2 regions of the Microbacterium neimengense genome follow, and region 2 is predicted to be linked to the other one. Evidence: riboswitches for the same ligand, from Rfam matches in the RefSeq annotation. Region 2 holds a riboswitch; the other holds the start of a gene.

Region 1 (4,406 bases), on a different contig from region 2:
ATGCGTACCCGTTCGGTTCACGGCGGCCGCCACGAACTCGGCCAGAACTTCCTCGTCCACCCACCCACCATCGACCGGATCGTCTCGCTCATCGCAGCATCCGAGGGACCGATCCTCGAGATCGGGGCCGGCGGCGGCGCACTCACCGCAGGGCTTGCACGTCTCGGCCGCGAACTCACCGCGATCGACATCGACGAGCGCTGTGTCGTCGCCCTTCGTCGCGCGCATCCCTCCGTGCAGGTCGAGCACGCGGATGTCCTGCGGCATCCGCTCGACGCGCCTGTCATCGCCGGCAACATCCCCTTCCACCTCACGACGCCGATCCTGCGTCGACTGCTGCAACGACCCACGTGGCGCTACGCGATCCTGCTCACCCAGTGGGAGGTCGCCCGCAAGCGCGCCGGGATCGGCGGCGGAACCCTCCTCACCGCGCAGTCGGCACCGTGGTTCGAGTTCGCCCTGCAGGGGCGCGTGCCGGCGCGCGCATTCCGCCCCGCGCCGTCGGTCGATGGCGGGCTTCTCGCGATCACTCGTCGCCCCGCGCCTCTCGTTTCGCATGCCGACAGGCGCGCGTATGAGCGGTTCGTCGGCGATGTCTTCACCGCCCGAGGGCGAGGCATGGCGGCGATCCTTGCGGCGGCCGGTCGGATGCCCCGACCCGCCGCGCGACGTCGACTGGATGGGGTAGGAATCGCCCCCGACGCGCTGCCCCGCGATCTGAGTGCAGACCACTGGTCGCGGCTGTGGCGGGAGTGCGCCGTGCGCGAGGTGCTCGATGAGACCCGCTCCATGCGCGGTGCGGGCAGGATGGACACGCGGGAGGGACAGGAATGAGCGCACGGACCGTCGGATTCATCGGGCTCGGCATCATGGGGGTTCCCATGGCGACGAATCTCGTCAGGGCGGGGTTCGACGTGGTCGTCTGGGCGCGGTCGGCGGCACCGCAAGACGAGTTGGTTGCGCACGGCGCGCGGGCCGCCGCGGACGTCGCGGGAGTCTTCGCCGCGGCCGAGACGGTCATCCTGATGCTGCGTGACGAGCCGGCGGTCGATGCCGTGCTCGGGCGCGGTACGGACGACTTCGGCAGGCTGGTGGCCGACCGAACCGTCGTCCTGATGGGGACGTTCACGACCGCTTTCTCTCAGGCACTGGCCGACGACGTCGCCGCGGCGGGCGGCCGGTACGTCGAGGCGCCCGTCTCGGGATCGCGGGGTCCCGCGATCGAGGGAACGCTCGTGGGAATGCTCGCGGGGGAGCCCGACGCGCTGGCCCACGTCGAACCCATCGTCCAAGCGATGTGCGCGCAGACATTCCGGTGCGGAGACATCCCGAAGGCTCTGACGATGAAGCTCGCGGTGAACACGTATCTGATCACGATGGTGACCGGTCTTGCCGAGACGATCCACTTCGCCGAACGTGCCGGCGCCGACCTCGGTGTGCTCCGAGAGGTGCTCGCCGCAGGCCCGATGGCGTCGGCGGTGTCGCGCGGCAAGGCGCAGAAGCTCGCCGACGGCGACCTGTCGGCGCAGGCGGCGATCGCCGATGTGCTCAAGAACGCCAGGCTCGCCGAGGACGCAGCCCGCGCGGCGGGCTCCGCGCATCCGTTGATCACCGCGAGCAGGCGACTGTACGAGGAAGCCGTCGACGCGGGGTGGGGCGAACTCGACATGATCGGTGTCATCGAGGCGCTCGCCGCCCGACCTCCGCGAACGGACGAGAAGAACAAGGAGCGATCATGACGGTGCTCAGCCGCCCTGCTGCAGCATCCGATCATCCGCGCCTCGTGGAGGTGTGGCGGTCGGCGGTCGAAGCGACGCACGACTTCCTGACCTCGGCCGAGGTCGACCTCTACGAGCAGCAGCTGCGCGTCTACCTTTCGCAGATGCCGGAGGTATGGGTCGCGGTCGAGGACGACACGATCATCGGATTCCTGGGCTGCGGCGACGGTGCCATCGAGATGCTCTTCGTCGACCCCGCCAGGCACGGACGCGGCGTCGGTAGGGCGCTCGTCGCGCGCGTCGCCGAGGGAGCGGCTCCACTGCGAGTCGACGTGAACGAGGAGAACCCGGGCGCACGGCGCTTCTACGCCGCGCTGGGGTTCGTCGAGGTGGCACGGTCGGCCGTGGATGGCGAGGGGCAGCCGCATCCGATCCTCCATCTCCAGCGCCGGCTCGGCTAACCTGGACCCACACATACGACACGGGGTGCCCCACGGGGCTGAGATCACACCCGTCGAACCTGATCTCGTCAGTACGAGCGGAGGGATGTCGCACATGACGCGCGCGCCAGAGAACCTGATCGAATCCAGCATCCGGGCTCGGGAGGCGGTGCGCGAGCGAAGCCCTCTCGTGCAGTGCCTGACCAACGCGGTGGTCACGGGCTTCACCGCCAACGTCCTGCTCGCCCTCGGAGCTGCGCCGGCGATGGTCGACATCCCCGACGAGGCGGGGCCGTTCGCGCGCATCGCCTCGGGTGTGCTGGTGAATCTCGGCACACCCGGTTCGGAGCAGCGGGAGGCGATGCGGGAGGCCGTGGCGGCCGCACAGGATGCGGGTACTCCCTGGGTGCTCGACCCCGTGGCGATCGGCGTCCTGTCGGTGCGCACCGCGCTCGCCGCCGAACTTGTCGCGGCAGGGCCGAGCGTCGTGCGCGGCAACGCATCCGAGATCATCGCTCTCGACGGCTCGGGCGCGGGAGGCCGCGGAGTCGACGCGACCGACGGTGTCGAGGATGCGGTCGCCGCCGCCCGGCGCATCGCCGAGGCGACCGGCGCGGTCGTCGCCGTGTCGGGCGCGGTGGACGTGGTGACCGACGGCGATCGCGAAGCGCGGTTGAGCAACGGCGATGCCCTGCTCACGCGGGTCACCGGCGGTGGCTGCGCCCTCGGTGCAGTGATGGCCGCGTTCGCGGGCGCGCACGAGGACCGCTTCTCGGCGGTGGTCGCCGCGGTGACGGTCTACAACGTGGCCGCGGAGGTCGCAGCCGAGAGCTCGTCGGGGCCAGGGAGCTTCGCCGCCTCGTTCCTGGACGCTCTCGCGGGTCTCGACGCCGTCACGCTGCGCACGCGGGCGGTGATCGCGTGAACGCGGACCTCTCGCTCTATCTCGTGACGGATGCCGGCATCGCTGCGGCAGCGGGTCACGACATCGTCGAGGTCGTGCGACAGGCGACCGTGAACGGCGCGACCGCGGTGCAGCTGCGTGAGAAGGAGTCCTCCGCTCGCCAGTTCCTCGATACCGCGATGCGTGTCTCGGAGGTGCTCCCGGACGACGTCGTGCTGGTGGTCAACGATCGCGTCGACGTCTTCCTCGCGGCCCGCCAGGCGGGCGCTCGCGTGTCGGGGGTGCACGTCGGGCAGAGCGACCTGCCGCCGCGCGTCGTCCGGTCGCTGGTCGGCGACGACGCGATCCTCGGTCTCAGCGCATCGACGCCGGAGGAGCTGGCGGCGGCAGCCGAGAGCGGCGTCGTGGACTACGTCGGCATCGGCGCGCTCCACACGACCACGACGAAACGAGATGCCCCGCCGCCGCTGGGTCACGCGTTCTTCGCGCGGCTGGTCGCGGAGAGCGTGCTGCCCGCGGTCGCGATCGGCGGTGTGACCGCCGCCGATATCGGGCCGCTTCGGCGCGCCGGCGCCGCGGGTGCGGCCGTCGTCTCCGCCATCTGCGGTGCGAGCGATCCCGGCGGCGCCACTCGTATGCTGCGTGCGGAATGGGATGCGGCATGAGCGCCGGACGCGCCGTTCCGCGGGTGCTGAGCATCGCCGGCACTGACCCGACAGGAGGCGCGGGCATCCAGGCCGACCTCAAGAGCATCGCCGCGAACGGCGGCTATGGGATGGCCGTTGTCACCGCCCTCGTTGCGCAGAACACGCACGGCGTGCGCTCGGTGCACGTGCCGCCGGTCGCTTTCCTCTCCGAGCAGCTGGACGCGGTCTCCGACGACGTGAGCATCGATGCGGTGAAGATCGGCATGCTCGCCACCATGGAGGTGATCGAGACGGTAGCCGCCTGGCTCGGCCGGGTCCGACCGCCGATCGTGGTGCTGGACCCGGTGATGGTCGCGACGAGCGGCGATCGCTTGCTGGATGCGGATGCGGAAGAGGCGTTGCGACGGCTTCTGCCCGATGTCGACCTCGTGACCCCCAACATTCCCGAGCTCGCCATCCTCGCGGGCTCGCCCGCGGCCACGACCTGGGAGGAGGTGCTCGCCCAGGCCGCTCACGTCGCCCGCGCGCACGGCGTACGCGTGCTCGCCAAGGGCGGCCACCTGTCGGGTGAGCGACTTCCAGACGCTCTCGTGGAGATCGTCGACGACGCGGTTGTCGCCACCGAGTTCCCCGGCCTCCGTATCCCGACGCCCAACACGCACGGCACCGGGTGCTCACTATCCTCAGCCGTCGCGAC
Region 2 (4,406 bases):
GCCGGAGAGCGTGAAAGGGTTCACCTCGGCGAGGCGTCCCAGGCGAAGACGCTCGAGCAGTGGATCGACCCGCGCGGCCACCTCCGACTCGGAGAGACCCAGCGCACGCGGACCCACAGCGAGCTCGTCGCGTACGCGCGCGGTGAGCAGCTGATGCTCCGGCTCCTGGAACACGGTGCCGATGCGCGTGAGCAACTGGGCCGCGCGCCACCGGGACGGATCGGGTCCGACGCCGGCGGCCAACGCATCCGCCGCTCGCACCTCGCCGCCGATCGACGGCAGCAGTCCCGCGAGGGTGAGCGCGAGCGTGGACTTGCCGGCGCCGTTGGCTCCCGTGATCGCGAGCGCCCGTCCCGCGCTCAGCTGTACGTCGATCCCGGATGCGGCCGCGAGCGCCTCGCGGCGTCCGATCCGCCGCCCGACCGCGAGGCCGGCGCCGACCACGAGCGGCGATGCCTCGGCTGTGCGCGGGCGCCCGGTGATCTCGACGGGAACTCCCGGCACCCACACCCCGGCCTGCGTCAGGGCATCCGCCGCCGTGGCGAAGACGTCGGCGGGAACGCCGTCCGCCAGCACCCCGCCCTCGGGCGCGAGCACGACGACGCGGTCCACGAGATCGACCCACAGGTCAACGCGGTGTTCGACGACGACGAGCGTCGCCCCCGTGCGGGCGGCGACGGCGGCGACCGCATCCCGCACCTGCCGAGCGCCGTCGGGATCGAGGTTGGCTGTCGGCTCGTCGAGCAGGAGGAGCTTCGGGCGCATGGCCAGCGCGCCGGCGAGCGCGAGCCGCTGCTTCTGCCCGCCCGACAGCGCGGATGTGGGGTGGTCCAGCGGCACCGACAGCCCCACCGCATCCAGCGCTTCACCGACCCGCGGCCAGATCTCGCCGGCCGCAACTCCGAGGTTCTCGCACCCGAACGCGACGTCGTCGCCGACGCGGGCGAGGATGACCTGCGCGTCGGGGTCCTGCAGCACCATGCCCGCGACGCCGCGGACGGATGCGGGGGGTTGGCCGTCGACGGTCAGCTCCCCCGCCGCCTCGCCGTCCTCGTCGCCGCCCAGCACACCGGCGAAGGCGCGCAGCAGCGTCGATTTACCCGCACCGCTCGCTCCCAGCAGCAGCACCCGCTCGCCGGGCTCGATCGTGAGGTCGATGTCGGCGACGGCCCAGCGCCTGCGACCCGCGTGCCGCCAGCCCCACCCGCGGCCGACGACCCGCGCGCCGGGAGTCACGCCGCGTCGGCGGCTTCGACGATGCGCGCCTGACGTCCGGACGCGAACCGGTCGAGCGCTCCCGTCGCGGCGAGCGCACGGGCGATCAGCCACGAGACGAGCCCCGCGATGAGGATGCCCGAGACGATCGCCGAGACGAAGTAGATCGCGCGGGGGCCCGCGTCGTAGGCGGCGATGGAGGAGAAGTTGGTGTCGAGCAGCGCCACAGCCAGTCCCGTGAGCGCACCCGAGACGAGCGCGACCCAGAGCCGGTAGTTGGCGTAGGCGAACAGCGCGAAGCCGAGTTCGGCACCCACACCCTGCACCACGCCCCAGATGAACGTCGTGAAGCCCCACTGCGTGCCGAGCGCCATGGAGACGACCGCGGCGACGACCTCGCCGTACAGCGCGGCGCCGGGCTTGCGGATGATGAGGGCGGTGAGCACCCCTGCGAACAGCCAGCCGCCGGCGAGGAGCCCCTCGAGTCCCGGCAGGAACGCGAGCGCGGTGCTCAGGGGCGTCCAGGCCTGACCCCAGACCCAGAAGATGACGCCGGCGGCGACGCCGATCACGCTGGCGACGACGATGTCGACGACCCGCCAGCGCCACCTGGACGTGAGAGAAGGACGAGCGGATGTGGACGTGGACGTGTGCATTGATGCTCCTTCCTGCGCCGGCATGATCCGGATCAGGTTCGACGGTCGAAGCGTGGATCCGCTTCCTCTCAGCCCGGCTCACCGGACTCCCGTGGTTGACGTGCCGAGTATAGACCCGCAGCTCGCGCTACCGTAGGCGAGTGACCGTGACTGGCCCGACCCCGCCCACTCGGCGTTCGCTGCGCCGCGGCGGACGCGCTGAGCCGCCGGTCGACGAGGCGCCGCTGCCGCCCGACGACCTCCAGATCGACGTGCCGCGCGTACCGGCGGATGCGGCATCCACTCCGGCGATGATCGCGGCCGCGAGCTTCGACGACACGTCCACGGATACCGCGATGGAGAACTCCTACTTTCCCGCGCAGGATGCGACCGCGTCGGTGCCGGTCGTGGTGCCGCCGGTGACCACGGCGCTGAGCTGGGTCGATGAGATCACCGTCACCCGCGTGTCCCAGGCGGTTCCGCAGCTCGAGGCCGCGGGCGCGGCGTCGTTCACCCCGGTCGCCGCGGACCTGCTCGCCCGCGCCCCGCGCCGCACCCCGTGGCGCCCCGGGGTCCTCGTTCCGATCGCGCTGATCGTCGCCGTGATCGCGGCGTACTGCGGCACCACTCTCCTCTGGCCGCTGCATGCGATCGCCCCCACCGTGCAGGCGTCGGCCGTCGAGCCCACACCCGCGGCAGCGGCAGTCGGCGCGTGGCCGGGCGAGGGCAGCGCCGCTGTCGTCGTCGACGGTGTGGGCTCCGCCATCGCGTCCAGCGCCGATGCCCGGTCGATCGCGAGTATCACCAAGGTCGTGACGGCGATGGTCGTCCTCGACCAGATGCCTCTGGCGACAGGCGAACAAGGCAGGGAGTTCGCCTTCAGCGCCGCCGACGAGCGCGAATACTGGTCGTACCGCCGCAACGGAGAATCGGCGCTGGATGTTCCCGTGGGGGGAACGCTCACCGAGTACCAGATGCTGCAGGGCATGCTCATGGGCTCCGCGAACAACTACGCCGACCGCCTGGCCGACACCATCTGGCCCAACAACGCCGTCTATGCACGGGCGGCCAACGACTGGCTCGCCGCGCACGGCCTGGCGGGGATTACGATCGCCGGCCCCGCCGGCATCGAGGCCGAGAACACGGCGACCCCCGAGGCTCTGCTCGAGGTCGCCAAGCGCGCGATGGCGGACCCCGTCATCGCCGAGATCGTGCGCACGTCCTCCGTCGAGCTTCCCGGCGCGGGCCTCGTCGAGAACACGAACAACCTGCTCGCGGACCCCGGCGTCGTCGGCCTCAAGACGGGCACCCTCGACTCGTACAACCTGCTCGCCGCGAAGGACGTCACGATCGGCGACACCACCGTGCGCATCTACGCCGCGACGCTCGGACAGCCCGACGTCGAGACGCGGGATGCGGTCACGCGCGCGCTGTTCGCCCAGGTCGAGCAGGAGCTGCAGCTCACGCCCTCGGTTGCGGCCGGCACGATGGTCGGACGGGTGGAGACGCGCTGGGGCACGACCGTTCCGATCGTGACCGCGTCCGACGCCGATGTGGTGCTGTGGAACGGCTCCGCCGCGTCGCTGGCGACCTCGTTCGACCTCGGCGACGTGCACGAGCAGGGCGAGGTCGTCGGGTCTCTCGTCGCGACCGGCCCGAAGAACGCATCGACGGTGGACGTCGTGCTCGACGGCGAGGTGGACGGACCGAGCCCCTGGTGGCGGCTGACGCACCCGCTCGAGCTGTTCGGCCTGGTCTGAGCGATCCGGCCGACGGCGCTCAGGCGCGGAAGTCGGGAGAGCCGAGCACGCGCTCCACGGTGATCTCCAGCACGACCCGGTCGGGGTTCGGACGGGGCTCGCGGTAGCGACGGGTGTAGAGGTCGACGGCGTGGGCGACCGCATCCGCATCCTCGACGACGCGAGCCGACCCCTCGAAGCTGAGCCAGCGACGACCGTCGACGGTGTTGACGCTGGCGCGGCCGGTGCGCTCGACGTTGAGGAACTTCTGCGTGCCGCGGGAGCCGATCACCCGCACGATGCCGTCCTCGTACGTGATGCCGACCGGCACCGAGTGGATGCGGCCCTGCCGGTCCAGCGTCGACAGCGTGGCGAGGTGGTATTCGGACAGGAACTCGCGCGCTGCGTCGGTGATCACCGCCTCAGCCTGCCAGAGCCGGATAGGCGTCGGCTCAGAACCGCCAGATGAGCGGCACGTACAGCACGGCCGCGGCGAGGAACAGCAGGGCGAGCGGAAGTCCGAGGCGCCAGTAGTCGCCGAACCGGTATCCGCCGGGGGTCAGCACCATCAAGTTGGCCGGCGTCGCGAGGGGTGTCAGGAAGGACGCCGCGCCCGCGACGGTCAGCGCCATGAGGAAGGTGACGGGGCTGACCCCGAGGTTCACCGCGATCGCCGTGGCGACCGGCGCAACGATCAGCACCGTCGCGACGTTCGAGATGAACTGGCCGAGAACGACGGTGACGACGCAGACCGCGAGCAGCGCGAGGTGCGGATCGGCCGAGCCCACGACGCGGAGGACGCCGTCGGCCACGACCT

What was found. A riboswitch is a leader RNA that binds a small molecule or an ion and turns the genes downstream of it on or off. The one in region 2 is predicted to bind thiamine pyrophosphate.
Region 1: it holds a riboswitch for thiamine pyrophosphate, as region 2 does, so the genes downstream of both, thiM (hydroxyethylthiazole kinase) here and ACYVJS_RS09355 (ECF transporter S component) in region 2, are expected to answer to the same signal.

The regions. Positions count from the first base shown of each region.
Region 1 is NZ_BAAGRK010000015.1:53,772-58,177, forward strand. Features, by position in the region: gene erm (23S ribosomal RNA methyltransferase Erm) at 1-834, shown strand; gene ACYVJS_RS10760 (NAD(P)-dependent oxidoreductase) at 831-1,739, shown strand; gene ACYVJS_RS10765 (GNAT family N-acetyltransferase) at 1,736-2,179, shown strand; TPP riboswitch at 2,191-2,282, shown strand; gene thiM (hydroxyethylthiazole kinase) at 2,274-3,083, shown strand; gene thiE (thiamine phosphate synthase) at 3,080-3,727, shown strand; gene ACYVJS_RS10780 (bifunctional hydroxymethylpyrimidine kinase/phosphomethylpyrimidine kinase) at 3,724-4,406, shown strand, end outside.
Region 2 is NZ_BAAGRK010000003.1:1,346,799-1,351,204, reverse strand. Features, by position in the region: gene ACYVJS_RS09360 (ABC transporter ATP-binding protein) at 1-1,236, opposite strand, end outside; gene ACYVJS_RS09355 (ECF transporter S component) at 1,233-1,871, opposite strand; TPP riboswitch at 1,864-1,974, opposite strand; gene ACYVJS_RS09350 (D-alanyl-D-alanine carboxypeptidase family protein) at 2,012-3,610, shown strand; gene ACYVJS_RS09345 (PPOX class F420-dependent oxidoreductase) at 3,630-4,007, opposite strand; gene ACYVJS_RS09340 (SLC13 family permease) at 4,042-4,406, opposite strand, start outside.